4 regions of the Paenibacillus sp. FSL P2-0121 genome follow, and region 3 is predicted to be linked to each of the others. Evidence: riboswitches for the same ligand, from Rfam matches in the RefSeq annotation. Region 3 holds a riboswitch; each other region holds the start of a gene.
The links. Region 3 has a riboswitch for cyclic di-GMP ahead of MKY54_RS21375 (thiamine pyrophosphate-binding protein). Riboswitches for the same ligand answer to the same signal wherever they lie in the genome.

Region 1: another riboswitch for cyclic di-GMP. It lies ahead of MKY54_RS04850 (glycosyl hydrolase); the one in region 3 lies ahead of MKY54_RS21375 (thiamine pyrophosphate-binding protein).
Region 2: another riboswitch for cyclic di-GMP. It lies ahead of MKY54_RS30040 (NPCBM/NEW2 domain-containing protein); the one in region 3 lies ahead of MKY54_RS21375 (thiamine pyrophosphate-binding protein).
Region 4: another riboswitch for cyclic di-GMP. It lies ahead of MKY54_RS03205 (transglutaminase-like domain-containing protein); the one in region 3 lies ahead of MKY54_RS21375 (thiamine pyrophosphate-binding protein).

Annotation. Positions count from the first base shown of each region.
Region 1 is NZ_CP150245.1:1,146,806-1,150,295, reverse strand. Features, by position in the region: gene MKY54_RS04855 (glycosyl hydrolase) at 1-181, opposite strand, end outside; gene MKY54_RS04850 (glycosyl hydrolase) at 333-1,883, opposite strand; cyclic di-GMP riboswitch class I at 1,896-1,975, opposite strand; gene MKY54_RS04845 (sugar phosphate nucleotidyltransferase) at 2,112-3,485, opposite strand.
Region 2 is NZ_CP150245.1:6,810,137-6,813,626, forward strand. Features, by position in the region: gene MKY54_RS30040 (NPCBM/NEW2 domain-containing protein) at 1-1,209, opposite strand, end outside; cyclic di-GMP riboswitch class I at 1,468-1,554, opposite strand; gene MKY54_RS30045 (hypothetical protein) at 1,712-2,278, opposite strand; gene MKY54_RS30050 (EAL domain-containing protein) at 2,395-3,243, opposite strand; gene MKY54_RS30055 (helix-turn-helix domain-containing protein) at 3,434-3,490, opposite strand, start outside.
Region 3 is NZ_CP150245.1:4,802,797-4,806,286, reverse strand. Features, by position in the region: gene MKY54_RS21385 (hypothetical protein) at 1-64, opposite strand, end outside; gene MKY54_RS21380 (carboxymuconolactone decarboxylase family protein) at 270-638, opposite strand; gene MKY54_RS21375 (thiamine pyrophosphate-binding protein) at 649-2,289, opposite strand; cyclic di-GMP riboswitch class I at 2,445-2,541, opposite strand; gene MKY54_RS21370 (HAMP domain-containing methyl-accepting chemotaxis protein) at 2,716-3,490, opposite strand, start outside.
Region 4 is NZ_CP150245.1:732,718-736,207, reverse strand. Features, by position in the region: rRNA gene MKY54_RS03210 (16S ribosomal RNA) at 1-187, opposite strand, end outside; gene MKY54_RS03205 (transglutaminase-like domain-containing protein) at 555-1,364, opposite strand; cyclic di-GMP riboswitch class I at 1,378-1,458, opposite strand; cyclic di-GMP riboswitch class I at 1,533-1,615, opposite strand; gene MKY54_RS03200 (class D sortase) at 1,735-2,394, opposite strand; gene MKY54_RS03195 (GtrA family protein) at 2,497-2,904, opposite strand; gene MKY54_RS03190 (glycosyltransferase family 2 protein) at 2,891-3,490, opposite strand, start outside.

The sequences.
Region 1 (3,490 bases), 3.3 Mb from region 3:
TCAGCAGTTGCTTGGCTTCTTCAGAAGCCGAAGGATTGCTTGGTATAGCCGGAGGTAGAGAGGAAGAAACACTCATAGCCTTCGGAAGACTTTTAACCTCTCCCCAAGGCAGCAAGGAAAAAATAATAAACACCGGTAACATAGTAAACAACAATCTGTTTTTCTTATAATATTTACGCAAATAAATCCTCCTTTCGGTAGCTGTACTGCCTCCACAGGTGTTAAAAACATACCTGTTATCGGACAATCGTCTTCTGACCTAATGAGGACTATAGCTTAGTAGCTCTGCAATAACGCAGAGCCACTAAGGATCGACCTTTAATTTTCATCAATCAGGAGACATCCGGAAGAAAAAGTGCACTTGCTGGAACTGTCTCTTTAGCTTGACTAGCACTTTCCCACATCAAGCGGACTCTCGCATCGCCTTCATTCTCGTAATACTCCACCTTGATATCATATAGCTGGCCAGCCTTCAGCGTTATAATGCCCTTACGCTCAGTACCACTTTGCTTAGTCCAACTATCAATCACGGATTCCCCATTCACCCAGACACGGATACCATCATCTGAGGTAGTGTAAAATGTATATTGCTCATTATATAATGACTTAATTTTACCGCTCCAACGTATGGAGAACCGATCAATCCCGAGGGCGGCATCCGGCGAGCCTTGCCGCCAATTGAAATCGATTATTGCATCAGTTCTGTTAAGAGCTGCTGCTCCCGACAATTGCATGTTGTTGTAATACTCTCCTGCAAGCCCCTTCGCGAGAGGAATTGCTGCCTCCCCCTCTTCTTCAGAAGGTGCCGGCGCTGGTGCGGCGCTAGGTGTCGGTGACAGACCAGTATTTAATTTATCTCTGGTCAGGGTATAGTTGCTATTCATAAATGTTTTGATTGTGTCTGCACTGTTATTCTCGTAAAGCATTTTTCCCCAGCTCATCATATACGTCCATTTACTTTGCGATTGCTGAAGCTTCTCCAGATTAGGCATTTCACCATTTTCCCCGATCGCAATCGGTTTGCCTGCGGCTAGACTCAATAAGCTGTCATAGTATTTTTGCTGGTAATCATTTTCGTATATATCTGCTGCCAGAATATCTACTTTATCAGCACCTGGATAAGTTAGCGCATAAGGATCTGACCAAACATTGGGAGCATTCGGACTCCATACCCATAACAAATTATTTAATTTATGAACGTTAACAAAACGGTCATACATAATATTCCATAGTTTAGAAAAGTTATTTTTCTTCCCCCACCAGAACCAGTTCCCGTTCATTTCATGATAGGGTCTCCAAAGCACCGGAACGTTGGCATCGCGCAAGCTTTTTAAAGAGACGGCCACCTTATCAAGCTCAGCGATCAGATTGTTATATTGCTTGGTACCCGGTGTAACGTAACTATCGAACTCACTCTGGCTAAGTGTTTTTTTCACATTATCCCAGTCATAAGAGGTGCCCGGCAGGTTAGCATGAAAAGTCATAGCTACGATCCCGCCCGCTTTATTCCAGTTGATGGCGCTGTTCACCACATTTTGACGTTGCCAAGCCATCGTTGCTTCGGACTGGCCACTGATCGCACCCATTTCATAACCGTGAAGAGCCGCATATTGTCCGCTGGTTCCCTTCAGCATATTGTTAATTTCATCTGGACTTTCTAAATAGTCATGTTGACCGGCAATAATACCTTTTCCTGAGATCGAGTAAAAATAGTTAAGCAGCTTTACGGCTTCAGGTGAGGCACCTGGGGTAACTGGCGTTCCAGAATTTGAAGCAGCTATGACAACAGACGGCGAAATTCCAACAGCAAGCGGAAGTGCAGTCAGAAACAGGACGAGTGACAGAAATGCACCAAACAATCGATACGTACGGTAAGCTTTCAAAATAATCTCCCTTTCGGTAGCCAGGCTGCCACTCTTTCGAAGGCCCTATAGCTTTGCGTCCCTACCTTTCGATAGGTTTGCCTTTTCAATTTAAGAGAAATAATCTCTCTTACCGTAAGTATCGACGACAATTAATGATATATTTAGTGTTTTTATGACTTTTTTTGATAATTGAGTCAATTTACCTGTTTCAAGAAATTTTGAATTGGTTAAATAGATAGGTTAGACCTATGAAATGAATTGTTGTAGTTCTATATCATTCCAGTCTAAAGTAATACGTATGTTATCTTCTTCTACTAATTCAGACCCCGTCTGTACCTCTATAAACTCAACATCCGTCAAAGCAAGGATCGCGTGCTTCGTTCCTTCCGGTATACGTACCACGTCCCCAGCCTTCACATTATGTTTTTTCTCATTCAGCACAATACTTGCTTCGCCGCTGACGATTGTCCAAATTTCACTACGCTTGCGATGTAATTGATAGCTGATATTATTCCCCTCGGATATAAAAATCCGTTTGGTCAGCACTTCATTGCCTTCATCATATTTCACATAATCAATAACTTTGTAATGACCCCAACGGCGTTCCTCGTACATCGGTCTTTGTTCAAAGGTCTTCAGCACTTCTTTAATCCGTGGGCTCTCAGCTTTATGGGTAACTAGAATCCCATCCGGGCTAGCCGCAATGATCAGATCCTTCGCACCAATTACCGTAATCGGAATGTCCAGCTCATTAATCAAGCAAGTCCCCTCAGAATCCGCCGTCACAAAACCTTTTCCTACATGCTTGCTGCTCATTTCCTCTGTCAGCGTATTCCACGTTCCAAGATCCTTCCAGAATCCATCATACGGCTGCACCACAATATGTTCTTCTTTCTCCACCACTTCATAATCAAAACTGATGGAAGACAATAGCTTATACTGCTTCTGCAATTCTTCATATCCTAAAGGCAACCCTTTACGCTGCAAAATATCTAACAAGTACCCTAAGCGGAAGGCAAACACTCCGCAATTCCACAAGGCATTTTGCTCGATGAGCTGTTCTGCTTGTATGCGGTCAGGTTTCTCTTGAAAGTGACTCACCTTCATAAAACCATTTTCCCCCGCCTCTTCGGTGGTAGGAATAATATATCCGTATTTCTCTGAGGCATGTTCAGGAACAACACCCATTAGAGCCAGATTTGCTCCACTTTCCAGCATGGTCCCCTCAAGCATAGCCATGGTATCGAAAAAAGATGCTTCTACATAAGGGTCAACAGGCAATATTGCTACCGTCTCCGCTGGAGAAACACCTGCCACTGAATAAAGATAGGTAGCTGTTAAGGCGATAGCCGGAAAAGTATCCCGACGCTCCGGTTCAACGATAATCGGCACATGACTTCCCAGCTGGCTTTGTATCATTTCTACTTGGCCACGGCCGGTGGCCAGATAAGATGATTCTGCCATCCCTGCTTCCTCCAGCTGTCTCCAGACACGTTGTACCATGGATTCTGGTTCACCTTGAGGGCTTTCAAGTACCTTTAGAAATTGCTTTGAACGTGAGTCGTTGGACAACGGCCATAACCGTTTACCTGAACCGCCTGATAGAAGTACCATTTTCATAGAAT
Region 2 (3,490 bases), 2.0 Mb from region 3:
TTTAAATTCCAGAAAGTCATTGGTACTAATCGCGGTTCCGCTAGATACAAGTTGGAAGGTCTCTCCTTTACTCGTCTCTGATGCATAGATTTCAAAAGCCTCTGGGAATCCTTTGCGGTTATCTCTAGCTAAAAAAGCTACTCTGTCCAGCACCTCCGCTTGCGCTAGTTCAAACACAACTTCATTCGTGAAGCTTGCATCATTGTTTTTGTTCGTTTCCCAATGCGTAGTGGGCTGGTCATCCAGCATATATTCAGGCTTCGTACCTGAGTAGCTTCCACCGTTCACCGTTACTTTTGATACGTTTGCATTCGGCATTCTATAAGCTTGGCTATAGGCATTTTCATAGGCTGTTCCATACCCTTTTAGCTTCGAAACCTTGGCTACCGTTGCCTCTACCTGATGGTTCTCCAAAAGGATCTTTGCATTCTCTATCTCTTCTTTAAACTGCGCATACAGTGGATGTGCCTGCACTTCATTCTCTAAAGCTGTTAATTTCTCTGTCGTATTAAAGGCAGCACTAACTTGGCTCAAGGTATCATCTGTAAATAATTTTTTCATTTTAGCAGAGACACTATCCTCTTTATAAAAAGAAAACTCAGCCGCACTCGCCCAATCTTGGTTCGCTTTTTTGAAGACAAATTTAAGTCTCTTAAAAGTCGTAGGTGCGAACTGAATCTCCACTACATCACCGGTTGAGCCTGTATATTCTCCAGAAGACACGAGCGTAAAATCACCCGCATCGGTAGTGGAGCCGTAGATATCAAATTCTTGAGCAAAACCTTTACCTTTCGCACCGGATTGCCTAGCCGCGTATACCATTCTATTTAATTCAGTGGACTCATTGAAAACAAACACAACCTCATTCGTAAACGTTGAACTATTCGGTTTGCCAGTCTCCCAATGCGTGCTCATATCCCCATCCATAGCCTTAGCTATAGGCGAGCCTGAGTAGTTGCCACCGTTATTTGTGATGGATTTAATATTTGCTGGATTCATTCTAAAAACCTCATTATAGGCATTTAGAGCATCCTTGCCGTACAGCTCAAACGGAATAACCGAGGCGTTGCTTAATAAGTTAACCTTACTTTGCGCCACTGTTTTTGTTACATTTACCTTGCTTGCCTCACTTGCTAAAGCATAACCTGCCTCACTCGAAAAACTGGCCAACATGGCCGCCGATGTAGCGATCGCAATCATTTTCTTCATCTCTTCTTACCCCCAGATGTCATATGAATCTCTCCAGTGCCCAAAAATGGGCACAAAAAAAACTACCCCAAAAGAGTAGCTTGATTGCGTATAAAGTCGCCTAAAAATTAAGACTTAATTTTTATTAAACCTTAACAAGCATAAACGCCTTCGGCGTCCTTATAAGGACGGTAAGCGTTTAAGCGAGAAATATAAGATATTAAGTATAGTTTTATAACTTATACTTTCTTATATTTTAACAAAAAGCGTTACGCACTCTTTGGCAGCTGGCTGACAATAGTTATGATAACCTTAGTCCCTATAGCTTTGCGTCCCTACATTTCCATAGGTTTGCCTATGAAGTTTCGAATACATTCAAAGAGTAACATAAGCCTAGATCTGATCGCATGATTAATTGGTATGAAATGAGTATAGGTAATTGCAATTAGTTTTTCTTATGTGATAGATATTATTTATCGACTATCCCGGAAGAGAAGGACATCCTTTAGGACTGTAGGTCTACTTAACTCTCCGATCCAAACAAACCCCGGAACCAATTCCACACATCGCCCGTGACGGGAATTAATCCGAAACCATGTTCGCCAACTGCGATTACACCATATGCCCATTGTCCGATAGCTATGGCACCCCCAGCGATCCTGCCTATCGCTATCGCACCAAACGCCGTATCCCCTATGGCGATGGCCCCCAACGCTTTTTCCGCGATTGCGATCGCTCCTACAGCCACGCCTGCAATCGCAATCGCTCCCACTGCGAAGCCAAGCCAGCTAAGTGCTATTGCTCCGATCGCTAACCACATTCCCAGTGATATTGCTCCTAAGGATAATACGCCCACGCTTATCGCACCTATGGAAATCAAGCCAACAGCTACATCTCCAATAGCGATTAATCCAACGGCTGTCTTCACACGGGGTTTACCTCCACGGCCATACGCTTGACCTGAGTATCGCCCTAGATTACTGCGAATACTGATGACCGGAAATGAGGGAGAAGGCCATTGATAATCAATCTCTCGTCCATCAAAGCCCCTAGAATCCGCCCAGCGCGTTACAAATTGATGCCATTTCATATCTATCCCGTCCCCCTTTTCAAATTACCTAAATTATACAACCCCGGGGGTTGGCTGTACTCAGACTCTGACCTGAAATTCATCTCATCCTCTGGACGGATATATACTCATTAGGATTACTGTTTGGGAATAGGATCAGGCTTTCCAAATAAATAGCCCTGAAACAACTGATAACCACTCTGCTTAAGCCATTCAAAGTCCTCTCTAAACTCCACACCTTCTGCTAAAGGAACGGATTGGATTTCTAAAGCTTTTTCTAAAAATTGCTTTGCTATTTTCTGTTTGTTCAGATCGCTGGACACACCCTGAACATATTTCATATCCAGCTTCATGTAATGGGGTTTAAGCTCCAATAACATCTCGATCGTGCTGAAGCCCTCACCAACATCATCTAAAGCGTATTCAAATCCCCGATCCTTGTAATATGTCAAAATAGCTTTCAAATGAGCGAGATCATCCACTTTCTCCGTCTCAACAACTTCAAAGACAAAAAGAGAAGGATCGACGCCTAATTGATTGGCCAGTTCAACGGTTGATCTTAAGCAGAACTCTGGAGCGTAGATCGACGTTGGGATAAAATTAATAAACGTTTTTTTATTTAAGGGTGCAGCATATTTTACAGCCGTCATTCTACATAACCGGTCTAAAGCATATAAACGCCCACGATTCCGTGCCGCCGCAAAAATCTCATTAGGATAGATAAGAGATCCGTCTTCTTTTTTAAATCTGGATAGGAGCTCGTATGCAAAAATCTCTTCCCTTACGTTCACAATCGGTTGGAAGTAGCAAGTAACAAGACCCTTAGTGATAACCTCATCAATCCACTCCATATCAAGTACAGTGGGTAATTCGGATAGAGGTCTCCATGTTTGGTCATCTATACGGAATTCAACCTGCTCCGACTCCATATGGTCATTACAGAAATCCAGAAAATCCCGCACCCCAGCCTCCTTAATTGTAATCACATTTTCTTCCACCTTATGTATCGTATTACTTCTACTCAAGTGATGAATAACCTCAGGTAAAACCCTAAGATTAAGCTCACCATGAGCCTTGATTTGAAAATTCAGCTCTCTTACTACACAATGATTACAAGCCACATTCATAACCCCTTTAATAATCGATTCTCTGAAAAAGATCCCGGAACGGCTCTTCTCAATCGAAATCCGTATACTCCAGTAAATACGCCGGGTCTAACACGGTGATCTGCTG
Region 3 (3,490 bases):
TTCCATCCAACTCAATGTTAATAACCTTGTTTGTAGTGTCTGTCTTCAAAACGAAACTTCCCATGCCTAAATCTCTCCCATAGATTGAATTTGTCCAAAACAGTTCGACTGCAATATCCAGCCATGTATATCCATTTAGCTGTTTTATAAAAGTCAAAATTCGACACTATACAGCAAGTAATGGGATATTCCGACTCTATTATAGGCATATTTTTCAAGTGTATGCAATAATAAAGTCGAATTTTGTATATTGTTGTCGAACTGTTGGGTTATTGGATTTCTTCTATGGTTGCAAGCAGGATATTAAAAGCTGTGATGATTCTAGGTGCCCCTATAACGGGTACTAAGTGTAATAGAATACCTTTAAGCTGTTCTACGGTAACTCCAACACGAAGGGCCATGACATAATGAACGCCCAACTGTTCGAATTGACCCATTGAAATTAAAGATGAAATGACTGCGATTTCCTTCCAGTCAGGGGCTATAGTATTACGTTGAAAAATATCGCCATAGGCATTCCCCATAATAAATTCAGCCAAGTCAGGGAAGTGGTCTTTAATTGGAGCTAGTGCTTTTGCGCCATAGTCTCCTGATAGATTCGTGAAGTGGTTGAGACCACTGTTGATATTTTCCTTCATGGTTAGCCTCCTAGTTTAGGTTCAAAGTACGGTGTGCAGTCGGAGGGACTTCATCACGGTCTGTTAGTAGTTCAATAACGGCAACATGGTTTAGAGCTACCGCATCTTTAATTGCAGCTGTGAATTCATCCGCAGTCTCACATTTGTAGCCTTTAGCACCTAGAGATTCAGCGAATTTCACGGCGTCCATTGGTACTTCATATAGAGTTCCATCGATACGACCTGTGGTTTTCTCCATACCCTTAAGAGCCATATCTAGTTGCTTATTATTGACCACGATAAAGATGACAGGGATATCTTTGCAGACAGCGGTGTTAATCTCAGCGCCGAGCATCATGAAACAACCATCACCTGTAATGCAGAGGACAGTTTCTTCAGGAGCTGCAACTTTTGCACCAATAGCCATGCCGATCGAATTACCCATGCAAGCAAAATACGCATCAAAAACAAAGCTGCCCGGTTTCTTAACCTTGTACCATTTTGCAGCGTGGAATCCATGACTTCCATCATCAACGAAAATTGAATTATTATAAGGGATCAAATCACTTAAAGTGCTCATTACGGAAGCAAGGGAAAGATTCTTGAGGGTTGGAAGCTCTTCTGAATAATCCGCATCGGCCAAAGCCTCACGTTTGGTGATTGTGCTTGGGTCAATATGATTTAGGCAGTGCACCAAATTATCGCGCAGGTCCCCAGTGACCGGTATCGTTTTGGACAATAGTATTTTTCCGACAAAGGTTGGATCAATATCAAATTGAATTAAAGTTGCTGGATGATTCTCCCGTTTAAGATTACAGATGGTCATATCACTTAAACGTGATCCAAGCACTATAAATAAATCGCTTTTATTCAATAAATCGTCCCCGTGGGTCGAACCGCCAACGCCAATAGGACCATGATAGAGTGGGTGATCCCAGACTATAGCCCCTTTTCCACCAGGAGATGTTACTACAGGAATATTAAAAGTTTCTGCGAGTTGAACAAGCTCTTTATGTGCTCCGGAGCGGTTAATTCCTTTACCCGCAATAATCAAAGGATTCTTAGCAGCTTGAATAGCATCGATGACTCTATCGATATTAGCTTGACTAATTAGAGATTCTCTTTCTGGGATTACTATATTGCATTCTTCCAATACTTCAGTTTGTACATCAAAAGGAATACAAAGATGAACAGGACCCCGTTTGGTCAGGGCCACAGAAATCGCATGATTAAAAATAGTACCAAAGTGATCCCCACGTTCAACCAATTTACTGAACAAGGTGGCAGGTCTGAACATATCAGCTAAATCAGCCAGAAAAGAGGTGGAGTCCTGACATTGAGGAATTCCAAGCTCTGTAATGGATTGGTGGCCGGTAATAAATAGGACAGGTAGGTTGTTAGCTTTCGCATGTGCTGCTGCTGTAAGCAGGTTAGTTCCCCCAGGACCCGAAGTACCAAATGCTACGCCTAGGTTACCCGTTTTCAGCGCATACCCTGCTGCTTCGAATCCGGAGCTTGCTTCATGTCTGCCGGGAATAAATTCAATACCGTAATCCACCATCTTTAGAACAATTGGACAAATGGATTTGCCAATGATCCCAAAAGAATGGGTGACTCCAAGGTTACGTAGTGCTTCCGCCATGTAATCTGCGACTGTCTTCAAAAGAAACACCTCACAAGTTTTTTGATATATATTAGTTATTAATCTACCGAATAGATACGACAGATCAATATACTCAAAAAGTAAAAACCTGTGCTCTATAGTAAGCACAGGTTGGTGGCATAAGGCACCGCTAAGACTGAACAATAGTTCAGCCGTCCTGGTTCCTCTGCAACCTGGCAATCATGGCCTCAAACGAAAAAATGAGGCTGTAGATCCATGGTTTTGCGTCATCCTCTTTCGAGGATTTTGCCAATATTAATTTATAGTTGATAAGAATAATTTTCCTTTACAATATATTCCTCATTAATTTTTGTCAACATAATCCGCTAAAAAAACTCGAAATTTGACGAAAGTCTTGTCCAAGAGATGAAGTTTTGCCTCGCGAAAAAAACTGCCACCTAAGACTCAGCTTAGGTGGCAGTTGATAGTTTTGAACTAGAATTTAAAGATATGAATGGTTTTTTGCAGATTAAATACGGCCTGGGTCATTTTTTCCGTTTCTTCTGCAACAGACTGCAGGGCATTAATCTGTTCATTCATAGCCGCCGATACCTCTTCCGTGCCAGCAGCAGTTTCTTCGGTGATTGCTGAGATATTCTCAATTGCACTGGAAATTTTCAAGGCACTTTCTAGCATAAGATCGCTCTCCGCAGAGAATGAAGAGATTTGCTCGGTAATGTACTGCACGCTTTGTACAATTTGTGCGAAAATATGGGCAGATTGAGTGATCATTTCATTCTGAACCTGCACAACCTCTTCATTGATGGCGATATTATCGATGGCTTGTTTAATATCTGACTCAATGCTGCGGACCAAGCCGAATACTTCTTTTGTGGATGCCGTAGATTCCTCAGCAAGCTTGCGGACCTCTTGAGCTACAACGGCAAAACCCCGACCATGCTCTCCGGCACGAGCAGCTTCGATGGAGGCATTCAGTGACAGCAGGTTGGTCTGCTCAGCGATCTCTGTGATGGTCTTGGTGATCATCGTAATCCCGCGGGCATTTTGTGAGAGAGCTTCAATAGTATCAGCCACTTTTTGTGTAGCCTCTATGTTTTTACGCATGCCTTCAGCCTGTGTATCTACGGATTGGCGCCCTTGCTCGACAAGTTCTAAGGTATGTATTGAACGTCTGTTCATTTCTTTGGTGGAGTTCGTATAATTGGATACTTTAGTTTCAATGTCTTTAATGGATTCTGTCATATCAGCG
Region 4 (3,490 bases), 2.9 Mb from region 3:
AATTATCCGGTATTAGCTACCGTTTCCGGTAGTTATCCCAGTCTGAAGGGCAGGTTGCCTACGTGTTACTCACCCGTCCGCCGCTAAGTTACTTTGAAAGCAAGCTTTCAAAGTAACTCCGCTCGACTTGCATGTATTAGGCACGCCGCCAGCGTTCGTCCTGAGCCAGGATCAAACTCTCCAATTAGTATTGAAAAGAGCGATATGCTCATTTTGAAACATCTGACGAGAAAATTAATTCTCTAATTTTGGATTTCACTTACGTGATTTCCTACTCACTCGTTGTTCAGTTTTCAAAGATCAAGTTCTCGTTGGCGCCGTTTAATGTCTCAGCAGCAACTCTTATAATATATCATGTTGTTTTCAGAAATGCAAGCTTTATTTTTCGAAGCTTTTTATCAGCCTCGTCTATATCGCCTGTACGCTGTCTAACAACGCTTACCTATAATACCCCAACTATTAATAGAAAAGCAACCCCTAATATAAAAATAAACAACTAGCTTAATAATTAAGCCAGTTGTTTATTTAATAGAGTTATGTTTCTAGCGACGAACTTAATAGTATTTTGCCGCAGTATATTTGCTTGAGGCTTTAATTAAATCGGTTTTCTTATCACTCTTTGCAAGTCCTGCATCCACTGTAGTATCAATGGTAACCCACTTCCCATTAAGCAACACTTCGTTCCATGCATGATATTGCGTAACGTAGCTTGTATTCCCCATTACCAACTTAGCAGGAACATCTACACTCCGCAGCATTGCGGCAAAAAGAGAAGCGTAATCATAGCAAATCCCTTTTTTAGTAGTCAATGTCTTATCGATGCTTGGAATATAATCAGTAGTTACACTATTAGCAAGAGAGTAATCATATTGTACATTCGCAACTACATAGTTATAGATCGCTTTAACTTTCTCTTCGTCTGTTGTTTTGCCTTGTACTAATTGTTTAGCTTTGACAATCGCTTTATCAGAAGAACTCCATTTCACATTCTGTACGGAGCCCAAATATACGGAATTCGAGTCACTCATGGTTACGTCTACTACTTCGGAATATAATGCTTTGTATTTATTGCCGGTTGTGTTCTCCAGAACAGAAACCTTATAAGTCCCATTTCCTTGTTGCAAAGGGAAGTCCTCAGCTTGTCCAGAAGCATACAAGTTATATGTATAGCTGCTGTTATCTTTGGTGATCATGAGTTTGATTCTTTTATCTTTCGGAATATCATAGTTAATACCAATCACACCTTGAGCCACTTTGGATGTAATCAACCAGCTGGCATCTGCACTTGCAGCTTGAGCTGTACTTACTGGAACTGAAGTCATTAGGACGAACAACGCCACCAGCATAAAATAAACCTTTTTCACGGATAAAACTCCTTTCGGTAGCTGGCTGCCATCCTTTCGGGAAGGCCCTTTAGCTTTGCGTCCCTACCTTTCGATAGGTTTGCCGTTATCGTATAAGTTCTATCTGTTCTAGCTTTACTAGATATAATTGATAGAATCCATTTGAAACAAACAAAAAAAGCCTCTTCATTCGGTAGCTGGCTGCCATCCTTTTGGGAAAAGGCCCTTTAGCTTTGCGTCCCTACCTTTCGGAAGGTTTGCCGTTATCGTGTTTAGCTTTCATAGTATAATACTATCATATTTATAGTTGTGAACAAGACCTAATTTACTAGATTACCCATTATTTTATAAATATCTCCCGGTATTTGTGTTTTCTTGTCATTCACTATTCTCATTTTGTTAATTTGGCATGAACAATCAGCCGATGCGTTGGATTCACTAGCGGATCACATGTAATCAGAGTAAGAATCTTATCCTTGTCATTCCCGTCAAGAACGGAGACGTCACTCGGATCTACTACAGAAATATCATACACCTCATAGTTAAACACCTGATCACTAGTCTTTATCGTGATAACATCCCCCACAACAACCTCATTCAATCTGTTAAACAAACGACCCGTAGTTCTAGCCCGATGCGCCGCGATTGCAGCATTCCCGATCTCTCCAAGGGGTGCCGTTTCTTTCATATGGGCTGCAGCATGTTTCATATTAGCTTTTGTAGCCCCTTCTAATACAGGCAGCTTCAAATCAATCTTATCGATTTCAATTAGTGCGATTACTTTGCCACCGACTGCAATCTCCGGTTCAGGCTTTTCTGTCTCTTGGGGTTGGGGCTGTGCCTGAGCATCCAGAACCGATTCCTCTGCTAACAGCTGAGTAACTTCAGCATACCTGCTCTTCAGATCTGGCTGGGGAGTACTATCGGCAGTGCTTAGTTCAGCCGTTTCTAATAACTTCTCCTGCTGCCTGTCGTTGTACCATTCGTTAGCTGTCGGATATAACATGATAAGTATCCCAGCCAGTATGAGTAGATAGGAGAATTTACGCAATGTTATTCACCTCCGTATATTGTTTCTATGGTTATATACAAATCAAGCAGAAACAGCTACTTGCCTTTAAGCATAGCAACTCCTTCTGCCTGAAATTAATGTTTAAAATACCCATTTACGACTTCCAAAGAAATTGATGATCACCGTGATAAAGGTAACCATCACCTTGGAGATCAAGACTTGAATACCTAGTTTGTCTGTCAACAGATGCATTAACAGCAGTGATATTCCGAGCACTACCAAATTCAGCACGATAAACTTGACCAGCTGTACGCGGTCGAAGCCTTCTTTATTCCCCCGGTTGCGATCACGAAAGGTAACTTTTTTATTCAAAATAAAGCTATTCGCCGTGCCTGCACTATAGGAGATCACCTGCGCCAATGCGTATACCATCCCTAGTGAATTCAACAATGTGAAAATCACAAAATCAATAAGCGTATTGAGCAAACCTACGGCATTAAATTTGAGGAACTGTATGAATGCAGCGCGCAAGTTCTTATCTGACATCATTGTGGTCCTTCCGGCGGTCCAGTTGTTCTTCGTTCTGGTAGCCTTTAGTCTCACTAACAATATATAGCGGTCTATCTTTAGACTCGTCATAAATCCGTCCGATATACTCCCCAATCACACCCAACAGCATCAGAACAATACCGTTAAAGAGCAGATTGACACCTACAATGGAAGCCCAGCCCGGAACCGTCCAGGAGGTGAAAAATATCCTTTGGAACAAGACGAAAAATAAATAGAGAAAGCTAGAAAATGAAAGAAAGAATCCAATATACGTAGCAATCTTAAGCGGCTTATGTGAAAAAGAGGTGATGCCATCTAACGCAAAACGAATCATTTTCTTCAGCGGATATTTGGTTTCTCCGGCAAAACGTTCTTCCCGTTCATATTCCACCATAGTCTGCTTGAAGCCAACCCAGCTCACCAAACCTCTGACATAGCGGTTCTTTTCTTTAAGTCCCCGCAGGACATCACATACCTTACGGTCAATAAGACGGAAATCGCCTGTATCCGTAGGAATATCTACACTTGTCATACTGCTGAGCAGGCGGTAAAAAAGCTTCGCGGTGACCTTTTTGAACATCGTTTC